Regions from separate parts of the Streptomyces sp. UC4497 genome, predicted to be linked through region 3. Evidence: riboswitches for the same ligand, from Rfam matches in the RefSeq annotation. Region 3 holds a riboswitch; each other region holds the start of a gene.
The links. A riboswitch is a leader RNA that binds a small molecule or an ion and turns the genes downstream of it on or off. The one in region 3 is predicted to bind cyclic di-AMP.
Positions count from the first base shown of each region.

Region 1: another riboswitch for cyclic di-AMP. It lies ahead of ACYSUO_RS29215 (M23 family metallopeptidase); the one in region 3 lies ahead of ACYSUO_RS15820 (M23 family metallopeptidase).
Region 2: another riboswitch for cyclic di-AMP. It lies ahead of ACYSUO_RS09655 (C40 family peptidase); the one in region 3 lies ahead of ACYSUO_RS15820 (M23 family metallopeptidase).

Region 1 is NZ_JBTYHB010000026.1:18,337-23,294, reverse strand. Features, by position in the region: gene ACYSUO_RS29225 (ABC transporter permease) at 1-180, shown strand, start outside; gene ACYSUO_RS29220 (tyrosine-protein phosphatase) at 267-1,064, opposite strand; cyclic di-AMP (ydaO/yuaA leader) riboswitch at 1,448-1,619, shown strand; gene ACYSUO_RS29215 (M23 family metallopeptidase) at 1,623-2,405, shown strand; gene ACYSUO_RS29210 (SGNH/GDSL hydrolase family protein) at 2,624-3,406, shown strand; gene ACYSUO_RS29205 (TetR/AcrR family transcriptional regulator) at 3,449-4,087, opposite strand; gene ACYSUO_RS29200 (APC family permease) at 4,303-4,958, shown strand, end outside.
Region 2 is NZ_JBTYHB010000005.1:175,330-180,287, reverse strand. Features, by position in the region: gene ACYSUO_RS09680 (8-amino-7-oxononanoate synthase) at 1-576, shown strand, start outside; gene ACYSUO_RS09675 (DUF397 domain-containing protein) at 560-769, opposite strand; gene ACYSUO_RS09670 (helix-turn-helix domain-containing protein) at 820-1,671, opposite strand; gene ACYSUO_RS09665 (ATP-binding protein) at 1,957-2,394, shown strand; gene ACYSUO_RS09660 (DUF6328 family protein) at 2,378-2,851, opposite strand; gene ACYSUO_RS09655 (C40 family peptidase) at 2,900-3,373, opposite strand; cyclic di-AMP (ydaO/yuaA leader) riboswitch at 3,377-3,506, opposite strand; gene ACYSUO_RS09650 (hypothetical protein) at 3,932-4,240, opposite strand; gene ACYSUO_RS09645 (ATP-dependent Clp protease proteolytic subunit) at 4,248-4,883, opposite strand.
Region 3 is NZ_JBTYHB010000009.1:266,509-271,466, reverse strand. Features, by position in the region: gene ACYSUO_RS15830 (PrsW family intramembrane metalloprotease) at 1-101, shown strand, start outside; gene ACYSUO_RS15825 (aldo/keto reductase) at 95-1,048, opposite strand; gene ACYSUO_RS15820 (M23 family metallopeptidase) at 1,183-2,235, opposite strand; cyclic di-AMP (ydaO/yuaA leader) riboswitch at 2,247-2,394, opposite strand; gene ACYSUO_RS15815 (PP2C family protein-serine/threonine phosphatase) at 2,638-3,756, opposite strand; tRNA gene ACYSUO_RS15810 (tRNA-Met) at 3,969-4,042, opposite strand; gene ACYSUO_RS15805 (alginate lyase family protein) at 4,128-4,958, opposite strand, start outside.

The sequences.
Region 1 (4,958 bases), on a different contig from region 3:
GTGGCGCTCGGCACCACCATCGCGCTGATCACGCTGACCCCGATGATGCGCGGCATGACGGGGGAGTCCCCGTACATACCGCCGCTGCTGTACGGCACGTTCGCCGCGAGCGCGGTGTGCCTCGGGCTGCTCGCCGTAACCCTCCCTGCCCGCGCGGCACTTCGCGACAGGGAGGGGTGACGTCGGGCACTGGGCCGGGGTCCGGGGCTGCGGCTCAGGCCCGGGCTTCGGCCGAGAGGACGGTGCAGGCCCTCAGGCGCCGGGCCTCAGTCCAGCAGGCGCTCGCGCAGCCGCTCGCGCGTCGCCGAGGTGAGCTTCAGGCCCTCTTCGAGGTAGCGGTCCGTGCTGCCCCACAGTTCGTCGATCGTCTCGAGGCCCGCGTTGAGGTACTCGATGCGGGCGTCGAAGAGCGGGCTGAGCAGCTCCATGATCTCGGGGGAGTAGGCGTCCTTCGCGGTGGCGGTGCGGCGCACGTTGTAGCGGCGGTGCTTCTCGTTGGACTTGAGGTAGTCCGCCTCGATGGCGTCGCGCTCCACGCCCACCGCGAGCAGCGTCACCGCGATCGACAGGCCCGCGCGGTCCTTGCCCGCCGCGCAGTGCATCAGCGCGGGGAGGCTGTCCTCGGCGAGGGAGTGCAGCACGCGGCTGTGCTCGGCGGTGCGCTCCTTGATCATGGTGCGGTAGGACTCGACGAGCCGGTTCGCCGCGCGGCCCTCGTCGAGGATCTGGCGCAGCTGGTCGATGTTGCCGTCGCGGACCATGGTCCAGAATTCGGCGCCGTCGGCCGGGTCGTTGAGCGGCAGGTTCAGATTGCGCACGCCGGGCAGTTCGACGTCCGCGCCCTCCAGCTTCTGGTCCGCGGAGTTGCGGAAGTCGAAGACCGTGTGCAGGCCGAGGGAGGAGAGGAAGGCCGAGTCCTCTGCCGTGGCGTGGGCGAGGTGACCGCTGCGGAACAGTACGCCCTGGCGCACGCGCCGGCCGTCCACGGTGGGCAGGCCGCCCACATCTCGGAAGTTGCGCACTCCGGTCAGCTCGGGCTCGGTGGACGGTGCGTGCTGCGTCACAGGGGCTCCTCCCAATCGGTGCACCGGCGTTGGGTCGCCGGCGGGCGCGCTCCTGACGATACGACATCGGTTCCACAGGCAACCATCTGTCTGATTCGCCCCGATTCGTGCCAACTGTGCATGAATCGAAGGGGCTTGTGGGCGTGTGCGTGACCGGCTTCATGTTCGTGACGCTGTGTGGCGGACGGCCGGGAATGGCGCCCCAGTAATCCCCGAAGGTATGGCGTTGGTAAAGCGAGGAATGTCGACGGAGGGTTACACAGGGAAGCCTCAGAATCCCAAGGAATTGCCCCCGCAGATGAATTCGGGGTTTGTCGTCGCCATTGCCGTTCGCCTACGGTCACCAATCAATCCGGTCGGAACGCCTAGTCCTGCCGCCGCCCGGATTCCTTTCGACTACCCGTCACGGCAGGAGCGGGGGACCCACACGCAAGACGCCGCGTAGGGGATTTCCCGAAGCGGCTTGGGGTGAAGCCGTGCCCGTACCCCGGGCGCGGCCGGGCATCTCCAGCCCGAACCCGACAGCTCACCTCGTAGGCGACGGAGAGGAAATTCAGCATGCCCGCAAAGGGAAAGCACCGCCTTTCGACCTCCCGCCGCATCGCCCGTGTCGCCGCCGTCGCCTCCGCCGGCGGAGCCGCCATCGCGCTGCCGCTGATGGGCGCCACCGGCGCGCAGGCCGCGACGTCCGGCCCCGCCGCCGACGCCACGACGTACACCGTCAAGGCCGGTGACACGCTCTCGAAGATCGCCAAGGCGCAGGACGTCGACGGCGGCTGGAAGAAGCTCTACGAGGACAACAAGGACGCCGTCGGCCCCGACGCGGACCACCTCAAGATCGGCGTCGAGCTCGACCTCGGCGGCGCGGCCGACAGTGAATCCGGCTCCGAGGGCGCGGCCACCGCCACGGAGACGAGCGCCAAGACCACCGCCTCCGGCGACTACGCGGCGCCGGTCGACGGCGCCCAGGGCACGGGCTACGGCAACTCGGGCTCCATGTGGTCCAGCGGCAGCCACACCGGCGCCGACTACTCGGTGCCGACCGGCACCTCCGTGAAGTCGATCGCCGACGGCACCGTCGTCTCGACCGGCTCGGGCGGCGCGTACGGCAACGAGGTCGTCATCGAGCACGCCGACGGCCACTTCTCCCAGTACGGCCACCTGTCCTCGATCGGCGTCGCCCAGGGCGACACCGTGACGGCCGGCCAGGAGATCGCCAAGTCCGGCGCGACGGGCAACGTCACCGGACCGCACCTGCACTTCGAGGTCCGCACGACCGCGGACTACGGCTCGGACATCGACCCGATCGCGTACCTGAGCGAGCACGGTGTGAACGCCTGAGACGACTCGTAGCGGTCGCGACCGCTCGCTCACTTCGGCGCCCGGGGCTGTCCCCCGGGCGCCGAAGTGCGTTCCCGCGCTTATTCCCCAGGTGGCGAGTGGGTTATCTCACCACGCGTCAACCCCTGGCTACGGTCGCGTAGGTCACAGTCGAGGGTGAAAGATGTGTGGTCGTGGCAAACGAATCGAGAGCACTCACGGAGACACTCAACGGCACGATCCGGTCCTACGCGGCCGTGGGCGACAGCTTCACCGAAGGAGTCGGTGACCCCGGGCCCGACGGAAAGTTCGCGGGTTGGGCCGACCGGCTCGCCGTCCTCCTGGACGACCGTGTCCCCGAGGACACCTTCAAGTACGCGAACCTGGCCGTGCGCGGCAAGCTCCTCGACCAGATCGTCGCGGACCAGGTCCCGAAGGCGGTCGAGCTCGCGCCCGACCTGGTGACCCTGGTCGCCGGCGGCAACGACATCATCCGCCCCGGCACCGACCCGGACGACGTGGCCGAACGCTTCGAGAAGGCCGTGGTCCAGCTCACCGAGGCGGCCGGCACCGTCATGGTGGCCACCGGCTTCGACACCCGTGACGTGGCCGTGCTCAAGCACCTGCGCGGCAAGATCGCCACGTACAACATGCACGTGCGGGCGATCGCCGACCGGCACGGCTGCCTGATGCTCGACCTGTGGTCCCTGAAGTCCATCCAGGACCGCAGGGCCTGGGACGACGACCGTCTCCACCTGTCGCCCGAGGGGCACACGCGGGTGGCGCTGCGCGCCGGTCAGGCGCTGGGCATCGACGTGCCGGCCGACCCCGAGCAGGCGTGGCCGCTGCTGCCGCCGCGCGGCACGTTCGAGGTGCGGCGCGACGACATCCACTGGGCGCGCGAGTTCCTGGTGCCGTGGATCGGGCGCCGGCTGCGCGGCGAGTCCTCCGGCGACCGGGTGCAGGCGAAGGGCTTCGTGGACCCGCACGCGGTGAAGGCGCACCTGGAGGCGGCGTCCTGACGCGTTGAACCTCTGCGGCGCGGTGGCGCTGACGGCCGCCCGTCAGCGCCCCGCCCCGGTCAACTCCGCGCGCTCGAGCCCCAGTTCGCGGGCGAGCGCCTCATCCACCCACTCCTGCATACGGGCCCGCGACACGACGGCCGACCTGGCGCGCCCGTCGTCGTAGGCCGTCATCTGCACGGCGAGCCCGTCGAGCAGCGCCGTGATCCGCAGCGCCGCCCCCATCGGGTCGGCGCAGACGAACTCGCCCGCCGCCACGCCCTCGGCGACCACTTCGGCGAGCGCCGCCTTCCACTGCCGGTCGAGGTCCCGCGTGACCTCCCGCAGCGCGGGCTCGCGCAGCGCCGCCGCCCAGCCCTCGATCCACAGCCGCCACCCCTTGGCCTGCCCCGTCGGCGCGTACCAGCGCACCGCGGCGCGCAGCCGCTTCAGGGCCGTTGTGCGGCGGCCGAGCAGCTTGCGCAGATGGGCCAGGTCGCTCTCGGCGGCATGCGCGAACGCGGCCGCGACGAGCTTCTCCTTCGTCGAGAAGTGGTACAGCACCAGCGCGTTGCTCACGCCGAGCGCCGATGCCACGTCGGCGATGCGCACGGCGGCCACCCCGCGCGCCTCGATCTGCTCGATGGCGGCCCCCAGCAGCTCTTCGCGCCGCTCGGCCACGCTCAACCGGACTCTGGTCACGCCGCAAGCCTAGTTGTTCCCGGGTGCCGACTCCTTCACGTGCAGGACTCTTGACGGCTCGCCGCCTGACAGGTCACAGTCACGTCACGTTCCACTACTGACTGGCTGTTCAGTCAATAAGTCGGTCGGTCGGGGGTAAGCGCGGCCCGAGCAAGACCCGCAATGCCCGTCAGTGCCGTCCTCGTTCGTTCTCGCTGTTCTCGCCAGGAGCAATCGTGACCCAAGCGCCATCCCTCTCGCCGACCCCGCCCGCCGGGGACGAGCCCGACCTCTCCGAAGGCTGGGGCGAGCAGCGCTCACGGCTGCGCAAGGATCTGCGTCGGCTGGACGTGCTGTTCTTCCTCATTTGCACGCTCGTCGGCCTGGACACCATCGGTTCCGTCGCCGCCCAGGGTCCGCAGGGACTGACCTGGATGGTCATCCTGGCGGTCCTCTTCTTCCTCCCCTACGGGCTGCTCGTCGCCGAACTCGGCTCGGCCTTCCCCGTGCAGGGCGGCCCTTACGTGTGGACGCGCCTGGCCTTCGGCCGGCTCGTCGCGGGCGTCAACCAGCTCCTGTACTGGATCTCCAACCCGGTCTGGGTGGGCGGCAGCCTGTGCATCATCGCGCTGACCACCTGGGAGGAGTTCTTCACGCCGCTGCCGGGCTTCTGGAAGTACGTCGCCGGGTTCGTGTTCATCTGGGGCGGCGCGCTCGCCGTGGTGCAGTCCGTACGCATCGGCAAGTGGGTGCCCATCGCGGGCGCCGTCGCGCGCGTCGTGCTGCTCGGCTTCTTCCTCGTGTCCGTCGTCGTCTACGCCGCCGAACATGGCGTGCACGCCCTACCCGCGGGCGAATTCACGCCTACGTATGCGGGCTTCGTGGCGCTCGT
Region 2 (4,958 bases), on a different contig from region 3:
GACGACGCGCACGGGCTCGGCGTCGTGGGCTCCGGCGGGCGCGGCGTTCCGTACGCGGCGGGACTCGCGGGCGCGGCCGACACCGTCGTCAGTGTCACCCTCTCCAAGTCCCTCGGCAGCCAGGGCGGCGCGGTGCTCGGCCCGGCCCATGTCATCGACCATCTCGTCAACGCGGCCCGCACGTTCATCTTCGACACGGGCCTCGCCCCCGCCGCCTGCGGCGCGGCCCTCGCGGCGCTGCGTCTGCTGCGCCGCGAGCCGGAACGCGCCGCGCGCGCACGGGACGTGGCGACGTCTCTGCATCAACTACTGGAGAAGGAAGGCCTGTTGGCGGTCCGTCCCGATGCCGCGGTCGTCTCCGTGCGTGCCCCCTCGCCCGATGCGGCGGTCCGCTGGGCGGCGGACTGCCGGGACGCGGGGCTCTCGGTGGGGTGCTTCAGGCCGCCCTCCGTGCCCGACGGCATCGCGCGGCTACGGCTGACCGCCCGCGCCGACCTCACGGAGACCGAGGTCACCGAGGCCGTCCGAGTGATCAGCCGCACCGCTCCCAACGGGGCGGCTACCGAAGGGAGTTGACGAACGCCCGCCAACTAGCGGACGTGAACAGGAGCGCGGGCCCCGTCGTGCGCTTGGAGTCGCGGACGGCCAGCAGACCGGCCGGCGCACCCGACCTCAACGAGGCCGTCTCCACACAGTTGTTGGCGCCCGTGCTGCGGCTGCTGCGCCGCCATCGGACACCGCTCAGCGACGTGCTGCGGGCAATGGCCATGATGCCTCCTCACGCGGTGCCGGCGCACGACGAGGTGTCGGCGTCCTCGCTTACCCGGCAATCTCCGCGATGAATTCCAGTGAATCCTCGGGTGACCTGGCATGGAGCAGAAGAGCGTCGAAGGCGTCGGTGTACGCCTTGAGGTCTTCTTTCCGCTCGAGGTAGAGGCTACTCGTCAAATGGTCGAGAACAACCACATCCAGATCAGATGTGTTCGGAAAAGAGAACACAACGAAAGGTCCCGTCAAGCCGATATGGCCACCCGACGAGAACGGAAGCACATGGATCCGGACATGCGGCATTGATGCCGCCTCGGCCAGATGCACCAACTGCCGTCGCAGCACACCGTTCCCGCCCACCTCCCTGCGCAGCACCGCCTCGTCGAGCACGGCGGTGAGCCGCAGCGGCGGGTCGGCGCGCAACACTTCCTGGCGCGCGATCCGCACCTCCACCAGCGCGTTGATGTGCTGGTCCGGCGCCCCGTTCAAGACCGAACGTGTCACCGCCTGCGCGTACTCGGGTGTCTGCAGAAGCCCCGGTACGACGCTCGTCTCCAGGGTCCTGATGCGGCACGCCTGGGACTCCAGGCTGATGAAATCGCGGTACGCGGGCGGCAGCAGACCGCGGTACGCGTGCCACCAGTGGTGCCCGCCCGCCTCGTCCCCGCCGGCCAACGCGACCACCAGTTCGCGCAGTCGGGGATCACGGGCCTCGAAGGCGTCGAGCAGCCGCAGCACGTCCGAAGGCTTCACGCCGCTGCGTCCGGTTTCGATCCTGCTCACTTTTGACTGGTGCCAGCCGACGAGCCTGGCCGCCTCCCCGCTCGTGAGGCCGGCCTGGACGCGCAGCGTGCGCAATTCGGCACCGAGTTTGCGGCGGCGTACCGCGGGACCGTATTTCATGGAGGACTCCTCGGGGCTCCTCGCGCCACCCGGCCGGACTCCCTCCCGGCCCGCACGGGGCGCGTGTCTGAGCCGACGGTAGAGGACGGAGCGTACCTCGGCCCAAATACGGTCCACCGTCGCAGAGTTCACCGCATCGAGCGACAGATATATGCATATCTTGGGGGATCGGCACCACAGGGGTACGTCCAAGTGGCAATCTGGCGCGAAGCAGTTGCCGGGGGCCGCGCGCGAGCGATCCGCGAGGCCGGACGAGCCACCTCGGCGGGAAAGGGACACGTCGCCATGGCAGACCACCAGGAAGCATCCGTCACGCTGCCGAGCGATCCCGCCTCGGTCTCGGCCGCCCGCAGGTATGTCGCCACCGTGCTCGGGGAGTGGGGCATGGCGCCGGGGACCGACGCGGCGGACACCGTCCGCCTGATCGTGTCCGAACTCGCGACGAACGCGGTGCAGCACACCCTCGGGCAGTCGCCCACGTTCACCGTCGACATGGAGCTGGAGCGCGACGAGCAGCTGCGCATCGGCGTCACCGACAGTCACCCCCGCTACCCCAAGCGGCTGCCGGCGGCCGTCCAGCAGGACAACGGCCGGGGCATGGTGATCATCCGCTGCCTCACCGCGGAGTGCGGCGGCACGCTGACGGTGCGACCGACCCCCGAGGGCGGCAAGACGGTGCTGATCACGCTGCCCTGGGTGGCTCCGGTCACCCGCCCCGCCTGAGGACCGCCCGCCGCAACAGCCAGGGCAGCAGTCCCCACAGGCCCGTACAGACGAAGAACGTCCCCACGCCCGCCGCGATCCCACCGGCCCTGCCGGTCGTCACGTCGACCACGAGCAGCACGGACCCGCTCAGCGCGAGCACGAGCGCCACCATCCCGTACGCCGCGAGCCGCGAGGACACCCGCACTATCTGCGGTTTCGCACCCATGCTGAACAGCATCCGGTGCACCGCGGCCGGCGCCGTGAACAGCGCGGCCGCGATGACCGTGAGGAGCAACGTCGTTACGTACGTGGCCCGTTGCACCGAGTCGAGCGAGGGGAAGCGCGACGTGAACGCCAGGGTCAACAAGAACGCGAACAGGAACTGCACGCCGGTCTGGATGACCCGGAGCTCCTGAAGGAGTTCTCCGAAGTTCCGATCGGCGCGTTCCAACGGCGTCTCGTTGCGGTCGTTCATCCCCTACGAGTATCCGCTCGCGTGACGCTCAAGCGCGAGCGCGGCGGATCACCGCACCCGGCCGTACGACACGCTGTTCGTCCAGATCCGCTCGAGACGCACCACGGCGCCGGTCTTCGGGGAGTGCCAGATGCGGCCCTTACCGGCGTAGATGCCCACGTGGTAGATGCTTCGGCCGGAGCGGAAGAACACCAGGTCACCACGGGCGCGGTGAGACCTTGAGATGTGCTTGGTCCTGTTGTACTGCTGGGCAGCCGTGCGCGGCAGCTTCTTGCCCGCCCGCTTGAACGAGTAGAGCGTGAGGCCCGAGCAGTCGAACCGGTGCGGTCCGGCGGCGCCCCACTTGTACGGTGCACCCTTCTTGGACGCGGCAATGTGCAGTGCCTTGACGGATGCCGTGGCCGCTGATGCCTCGGAAGCGGCGCCGGGGACCATGAGCCCCGCGCCGGCGACGGCGATGGAGAGGGCGGAAGCGGTACCCGCCCGGGTCAGCAGCGACGGAACACGATTCAGCGCAGTCATGCGCAACCCTTCGTCAGCCGCCTGTGAAGGATGACCTGTCGGGTTCGGGCCGGCGAAGTTGCCCGGCCGCAAGCTGCGGCTTCACCCCAAGGACCGTCCGACGGCCTCTGACGAGGCGCGGCGGGGGCCCGTCGTGCTCGGGTCCTCCACTCCTGCCGATGCACTCCTGTCGACCTGGCATCCGCACGGCGGCAGGACTCGGCGTCCGTGCGGACCGCCCCGCCGCGGCGGCGGGGGCTTGTCGTCGCAACGGATCTTCACGCACGACACAGGTGAAAACCGAGGTGAACCGGCGGTAAGTGAGTCTCGTCACCCTTGACCCATTCAGGTGGACGGTGCGGCTTTCGCCCCGGCCCGACGAGCCCCGACGAGGCCCGCACCAGCGACGGAACGCCGAATTCCGGCAGCCGCCTACGGCTCGTGCGCAACTTTGCCGGGCTCATCAAAGGACCGGATGCTAGGCCGTACGGGGTACCTCGTTCGGGCCGTTTGGATCGCGCCGTAGCGGTTCTGGATGCTCGGTGAGTGGCCTCGACTTCTACTGATCGGTCCCCGACTTCAACTGATCGGTTCTGTCGGCAGGGTGACCCGCTTGGTGCGCCGCTCCCCATCAAGGACGCGCAGCGCCCGCGCCAGGGTGCTCGCGTGCACCCGGCTCTCGCCCCGCTGGTGCATCAGGTTCAGCGCGTCCCGCAGCTCCGCTGCCCGGCTCACCAGCGCCTGCGCCGCGCGCAGCCCGCTGTAGGTGTCGTCGCCGCGGGCCGGGTTGATGCGCGCGATGAGGTCGACCACCTCCAGGTAGCGGTCCACGAGCTCGCACTCGGCGCGGGTCATCGCGGGCAGCGGCGGAAGTTCGGGTGGGAACATCGGCCGATCACCTCGCGCCGGGGGAGCGCAGTGTGGCGGTCCGGTTCTCCACGACGTGGTCCACCAGGCCGTATTCCAGGGCCTGTTGCGCCGTCAGCACGGTGTCCCGCTCGATGTCGGCGCCGACCTGTTCCTTGGAGCGACCACTGTGCAGGGCGAGCAGCTCCTCCAACTGGTCGCGCATGCGCACCAGTTCGCTCGCGTAGATCTCCAGGTCGCTCGGCTGCCCCTGGGCCGGCTCGGGCAGCGAGGGCTGGTCGATCACCACGCGCGCGCCGGGCAGCGTCATCCGCTTCCCCGGCGTCCCCGCCGCGAGCAGCACCGCGGCCACGGACGAGCACTGCCCCAGGCAGGTCGTCGCCACGTCGCAGTCGACGTACCGCATCGTGTCGTAGAGCGCGGTCATCGCACTGAACGAGCCGCCCGGAGAGTTGATGTACAGGGAGATGTCCTGGTCGGGCGCCTGGTACTCGAGGTGCATGAACTGCGCCATCACATCGTTCGCCGAGATGTCGTCGATCGGCGTCCCGAGGAAGACGATGCGCTCTTCCAGGAGCTTCGAATACGGGTCGAGGGTGCGGCTCCCCGAACTGGTGCGCTCGGTGAACTCGGGCAGGACATAGCGGCCGGACGGACGGGTCATGGTGCCTCCTCAAGACGCTGCTTCAGGACCTGCTTCTTTAAAAATGTACAGGACGTACATGACGTACGATGGGGA
Region 3 (4,958 bases):
CGGTGTACGCGGGCCCACTCGCGCAGGGCCCCGCGTACACACAGGGCCCCACGTACACGCAGGGCCCCGCGTACATCTACGACAACCCGTACCGCTACTGAGAGGCCGCGGTCAGCCGGTCGAGTTCCGCCTGCGTCAGCTCCACGTCCGCCACCGCGAGCAGCGCCGGGAGCTGCTCGACGATGCGCGCGGACGCGATCGGCGCCGCGACCGTGGGCTGCGCGGCGAGCCAGGCGAGGGCGACCGTGGCGATCTCGGCGTCGTGCGCCTGCGCGATCTCGTCGAGGGCGGTCAGGACCTTCTGGCCGCGCTCCGTCTCCAGGTACGCGCCGGCCTTCGCGGCGCGGGCGCTGTCCACCTGCTGCCCCGGCCGGTACTTGCCGGTCAGGAAGCCGGACGCGAGCGCGTAGTACGGCACGGCCCCGAGGCCCGCGCGGGCGGCGACGTCCTGCAGCTCACCCTCGTACGTGTCGCGCGAGACGAGGTTGTAGTGCGGCTGGAGCGCGACGTACCGGGCGAGGTTCTCGCGGTCGGAGAAGTCGAGGGAGGCCTGAAGGCGCTCGGCGGAGATGTTCGACGCGGCGATGTGCCGCACCTTGCCCGCCTTCACCAGCTCGTCGAGGGCGCCGATGATCTCCTCGACCGGCACCTCGGGCTTGTCGTAGTGCGTGTAGTACAGGTCGATGTGGTCGGTGCCCAGGCGCTTCAGGGAGGCGTCGGCCGCGGCCTTGATGTTGGCGGCGGACAGGCCCTGGAACTCGGGGTGCTGGCTGCCCTTGGTGGCGATGACGACGTCGTCGCGGCGGCCGCGCGAGGCCAGCCACTTGCCGATGACGGTCTCCGACTCACCGCCCCGGTTGCCGTCCACCCACGCCGAGTACACATCGGCGGTGTCGATGAAGTTGCCGCCCGCGGCGACGTACGCGTCGAGCACCTCGAAGGACGTGGCTTCGTCGGCGGTCCAGCCGAACACGTTGCCCCCGAGGGACAGCGGGAAGACCTCGAGGTCGGAGGTGCCGAGCTTGCGCAGAGAGCGAGAGGAAGTCATGCCCCTACTCAACACCCGTACGGAATACGGCATTCCTCGATCACACCGGAAATCGCCCCAAGAGCCCCAAGAATGGGCAAACCGGCAGCCCTGACGTCGGGGGGTGTGCGCCAGGACCGCCGGAGTTCAGTTGCTCAGGGGGTGAGGCCCTTGCCGCGCAGCCAGGACGCCGGGTCGACCCCGGTGGACTGCCCGTCGGGGTGGACCTCCAGGTGGAGGTGCGGCCCGGTGACATTGCCCGTGGCGCCCACACGGCCGATGACGTCACCCGTCGAGACCTTCTGGCCCGCGCTGACATTGAGCGAGGACTGGTGGCAGAACCACAGCTCGGTGCCGTCGTCGAGGGTGAGCACCGTGCGGTAGCCGTACGCGCCCGCCCAGCCGGCCTCGGTGACCGTGCCGGAGTGGATGGCGCGGATCGGGGTACCGGTGGAGGCGGCGAAGTCCAGGCCCGTGTGATAGCCGGAGGACCACATGGAGCCGGGCTGACCGAAGGTGCCGGAGAGCGTGTACGAGGCGACCGGGAGCTTGAAGCTCTTGGCGAGCTTGGCGAGGCGCTCTTCCTCGGCCTTGCGGCGGGCCTCCGCCTCGGCCTCCTTCTTCTCGGCGAGGGCCTTGGCCTTGGCCGCGTCCTGCTTGGCGGCGGCCTCGGCTGCCGCCTGCTTCGCGGCGGCCTCCTCGGCGGCCTGCTTCGCGGTGGCGTCGGCCGCGTCCTGCTGCGTCTCGGCCTGCTGCATGATGCGGGCCCGCAGCGCCTCGCCGGCGCCGGTCTGCCCGTCGGCGGCCTCGGCCTGGGTGACACCGGCGCCGCTCAGCGGGGAGGCCGTGGCGCCGGAGTCGGAATCGGAGTCCGAGCCGTCGGATATCAGCGAGCCCACGCCCGGCAGCGACTTGGCCTCGGGCAGCGAGTCCTTGACCGCCGACAGGTCGGGCATGGAGATGTGGACCGGCGGCTTGCCGCCCTGTGCGGTGGCGATGCCGCCCGCACCGACGGCGGCGACCACGCCGACGCCGAGAACAGTGGAGCTGCGAGCGAATCCACCACGGCGGCGGGCTACGCGATGCCTACCGCGGACGGGAGCGATGGACTCCTCGGTGGGGTTCCACTCCTCCCAGGTCTCCTGCTCGACGCCGAAGTCGTCTTCGGGGCCGTAGAAGAAGTCGGGGGCAGGCCGGTTCGACGCCACGGGGGCGCTCTCCTTTCCTTCCTTCTCGCCTACCGGGTTAGCTGACGGGTTCGGAGCAGGAAGGTCTCCTACGAACGCCTCCTTGGACAGGAAGAGCGTCCGATTCACCCCAAGTTGGTGGTTCCCCGGTTCCCTTGCGGGATTGAGCGTGTGCGCACGGAGCCATCTCTTGTGACGGCTGGGACGACCGCGCTGCGTTATCGAACGTTAATAGACAGCAGACAGTAATTCCAAGCGCTTCCCACTGATCGTTCACGACTCTGGCCAGGACTTATCGGGACATGAGCGGGTGGAATAGGGCGAGTTGATCGCACCTCTCAAACGTCCGCACAGCTGATGGTGCGTCAATTGTTATGCGGAGCGACGCCGTTCGACTACCTCTGGTAACAACGATCAAGGAACTCAGCCGCGCCGCACGGCGAGCAGCGCCATGTCGTCCTTCGTCCCGTCGCCGGTGTGCGCGCGCACCTCCACGGCGAGGGCCGCGAGGAGTTCCTCCGGCCCCGGGAAGACGCGTCCGGAGAGCCGGGCCGCCGGATCGTAGAAGCGGCCGCTCGGGTCGCGCGCCTCGGAGAGCCCGTCGGTGTAGAGCAACAGCGTGGCCGCGGACGGGAACGCCGCCTCGACGGCCCGGTCGGGCCAGCTGCCGAGTTCGCTCATGCCGAGCGGCAGCGCCGCCTGGCACGGATCGAGCGCGCGCACGGCGCCGTCGCCGAGCAGCAACAGCGGGCTGGGGTGGCCGCGGTTGAGGACGCGGACGAGCTCGACGCCGTGCGGGATCTCGACGAGCACCGCGGTGGTGAAGCCCTCGAAGTCGTCGATGCCGCTGCGCCGGGTGCCCTCGCGCGCCAGGGCCCGCTCGAGGCGCTGGGCGACCGCCTCCAGGGAACCCTCCTGCTCGGCCGCCTCCCGGAACGCGCCGATGACGACGGCGACCGCGGCGACCGCGCCCATGCCCTTGCCGCGCACGTCGCCGACGATGATCCGGATGCCGTGCGGGGTGTCCTGGACCGCGTACAGATCACCGCCGATGAACGCGTCGGCCTGCGCCGCCTCGTAGCGCGCCGCGATGACGAAGCCGCCGAGCCGCCCGGGGGGCCTGGGCAGTACGGCCAACTGCGCGGCCTGGGCGATCTCGCGGGCGGAGGCCAGCTCCTCGTAGCTGCGGCGCACGATCCGGTTGAGCAGACAGGCCAGCAGGCAGACGGTGGCCACGGTGACGATCTCGGTGACGAACACCGAGTCGAGGTGCTCCGTGAAGCGCAGGTGCACGGCGGTGATCGCGCCGATCGACACGACGCCGACCAGCATCGTCGCGCCGAGCGAGAAGAACGGGGCGGCCACCAGCGGTGCCGCACTGAATAAGGGGGCGCCCGGGAAGCCGCTGGGAGTGACGTACTCGTAGACCGCGCCGCCGATGACGAGCAGCAGGGGCAGCAGCCGCAGGAAGAGCCGGACCCTCACGTTCTCGGAGCCGTGCCGCTTCCGTCTCGCGCCGGTACCTCCTGTTCGCTTCCCCACCACTCGTCTCCTGCCGTTCCCTGCCAGCTTCCGGCGTCTCACCAAGAGTTCCTGCACGGGGACGCCGGGGCGAGCAGGAGTGGGCCGTACGGGTGGGGAAAGTGACGTGCGCAACACCGGCGGTACAGGGGCCACACGGGGCGCCACAGCGGCATCGCGGCACAAAGAAACCGAGGCCGGAATCTCGATGAGATTCCGGCCTCGGTCTTCAGTAGCGGGGACAGGATTTGAACCTGCGACCTCTGGGTTATGAGCCCAGCGAGCTACCGAGCTGCTCCACCCCGCGCCGTTGTGTTCACAACTCTACGCCATCAGGGGGAGTGAACGCGAATCGCTTCCCACGAGGCCCACGCGGCGGCTCACGCCACGGCTCACGCGGCGGCGTGCGTGAGCGTCTCCCAGGCCACGAACAGGTCGTCCGTCCCCTCAGGCCGCTGCTGGCGGGTGAGCTTCTCGGTCTGCGGGAGGTCCATCTTCAGCCGTCCGTTCAGGTGCTGAAGGCCCACCTCCGTGTCGGGCCCCATGTCCCGCTGCACCTTCCCGCCGCACAGCCAGGTCGGGGCCTTGGCGCCCAGCTGGTACTTGGAGTGCAGTTCGAGCGCGGCGGCGAGCCGGTCCTTCACCTCCCCGTACAGGTCGACGCCCTGGTGCCAGGCGGTCTCCGCCATGTGGGAGGTGGCGGCGAGGGAGTAGCTGGCGTGCTTGAAGTTGCGGCAGGTCTCCTGGGCGAGCCCGTCCTTGAAGGTCTTCTGCCCGAACCAGTACGTCCGCAGTTCCTGCGGGGTGTCGATGCCGCTGCCCTTCGGCTTCACCGGCAGCGGCCCGTCGGAGGACAGATAGAAGTACGCGGGGACCCGGTTGCGGAAGTGCCCGACGGCCTGGTCGAAGGCCTTCCGGTCGTTGAGGTGGACGGCCATGCTCATCGTCGCGTCGGCCATCACCAGGTCCCAGTTGCCGTTGAAGTCGGCGGAGCCGCCCCGCACTTCGGGCAGATAGGCCTCGCGCAGCATCCGCTGGAACTTCAGCTCCTGCCCGTCCGGCCAGTCCTCGTACGTGTACTGCATCAGCTCGCCGGCCTTCGCCCAGGAGGTGCCGGCCCAGGCGGCCTGCAGCCCCGCGTTGTCCGCGGTGTGCCCGGTGATCCTGTCCGCCCAGGCGTTCATGATCTCGACGGCCTTGGCGGCGTGGGCCCTGTCGCGGGT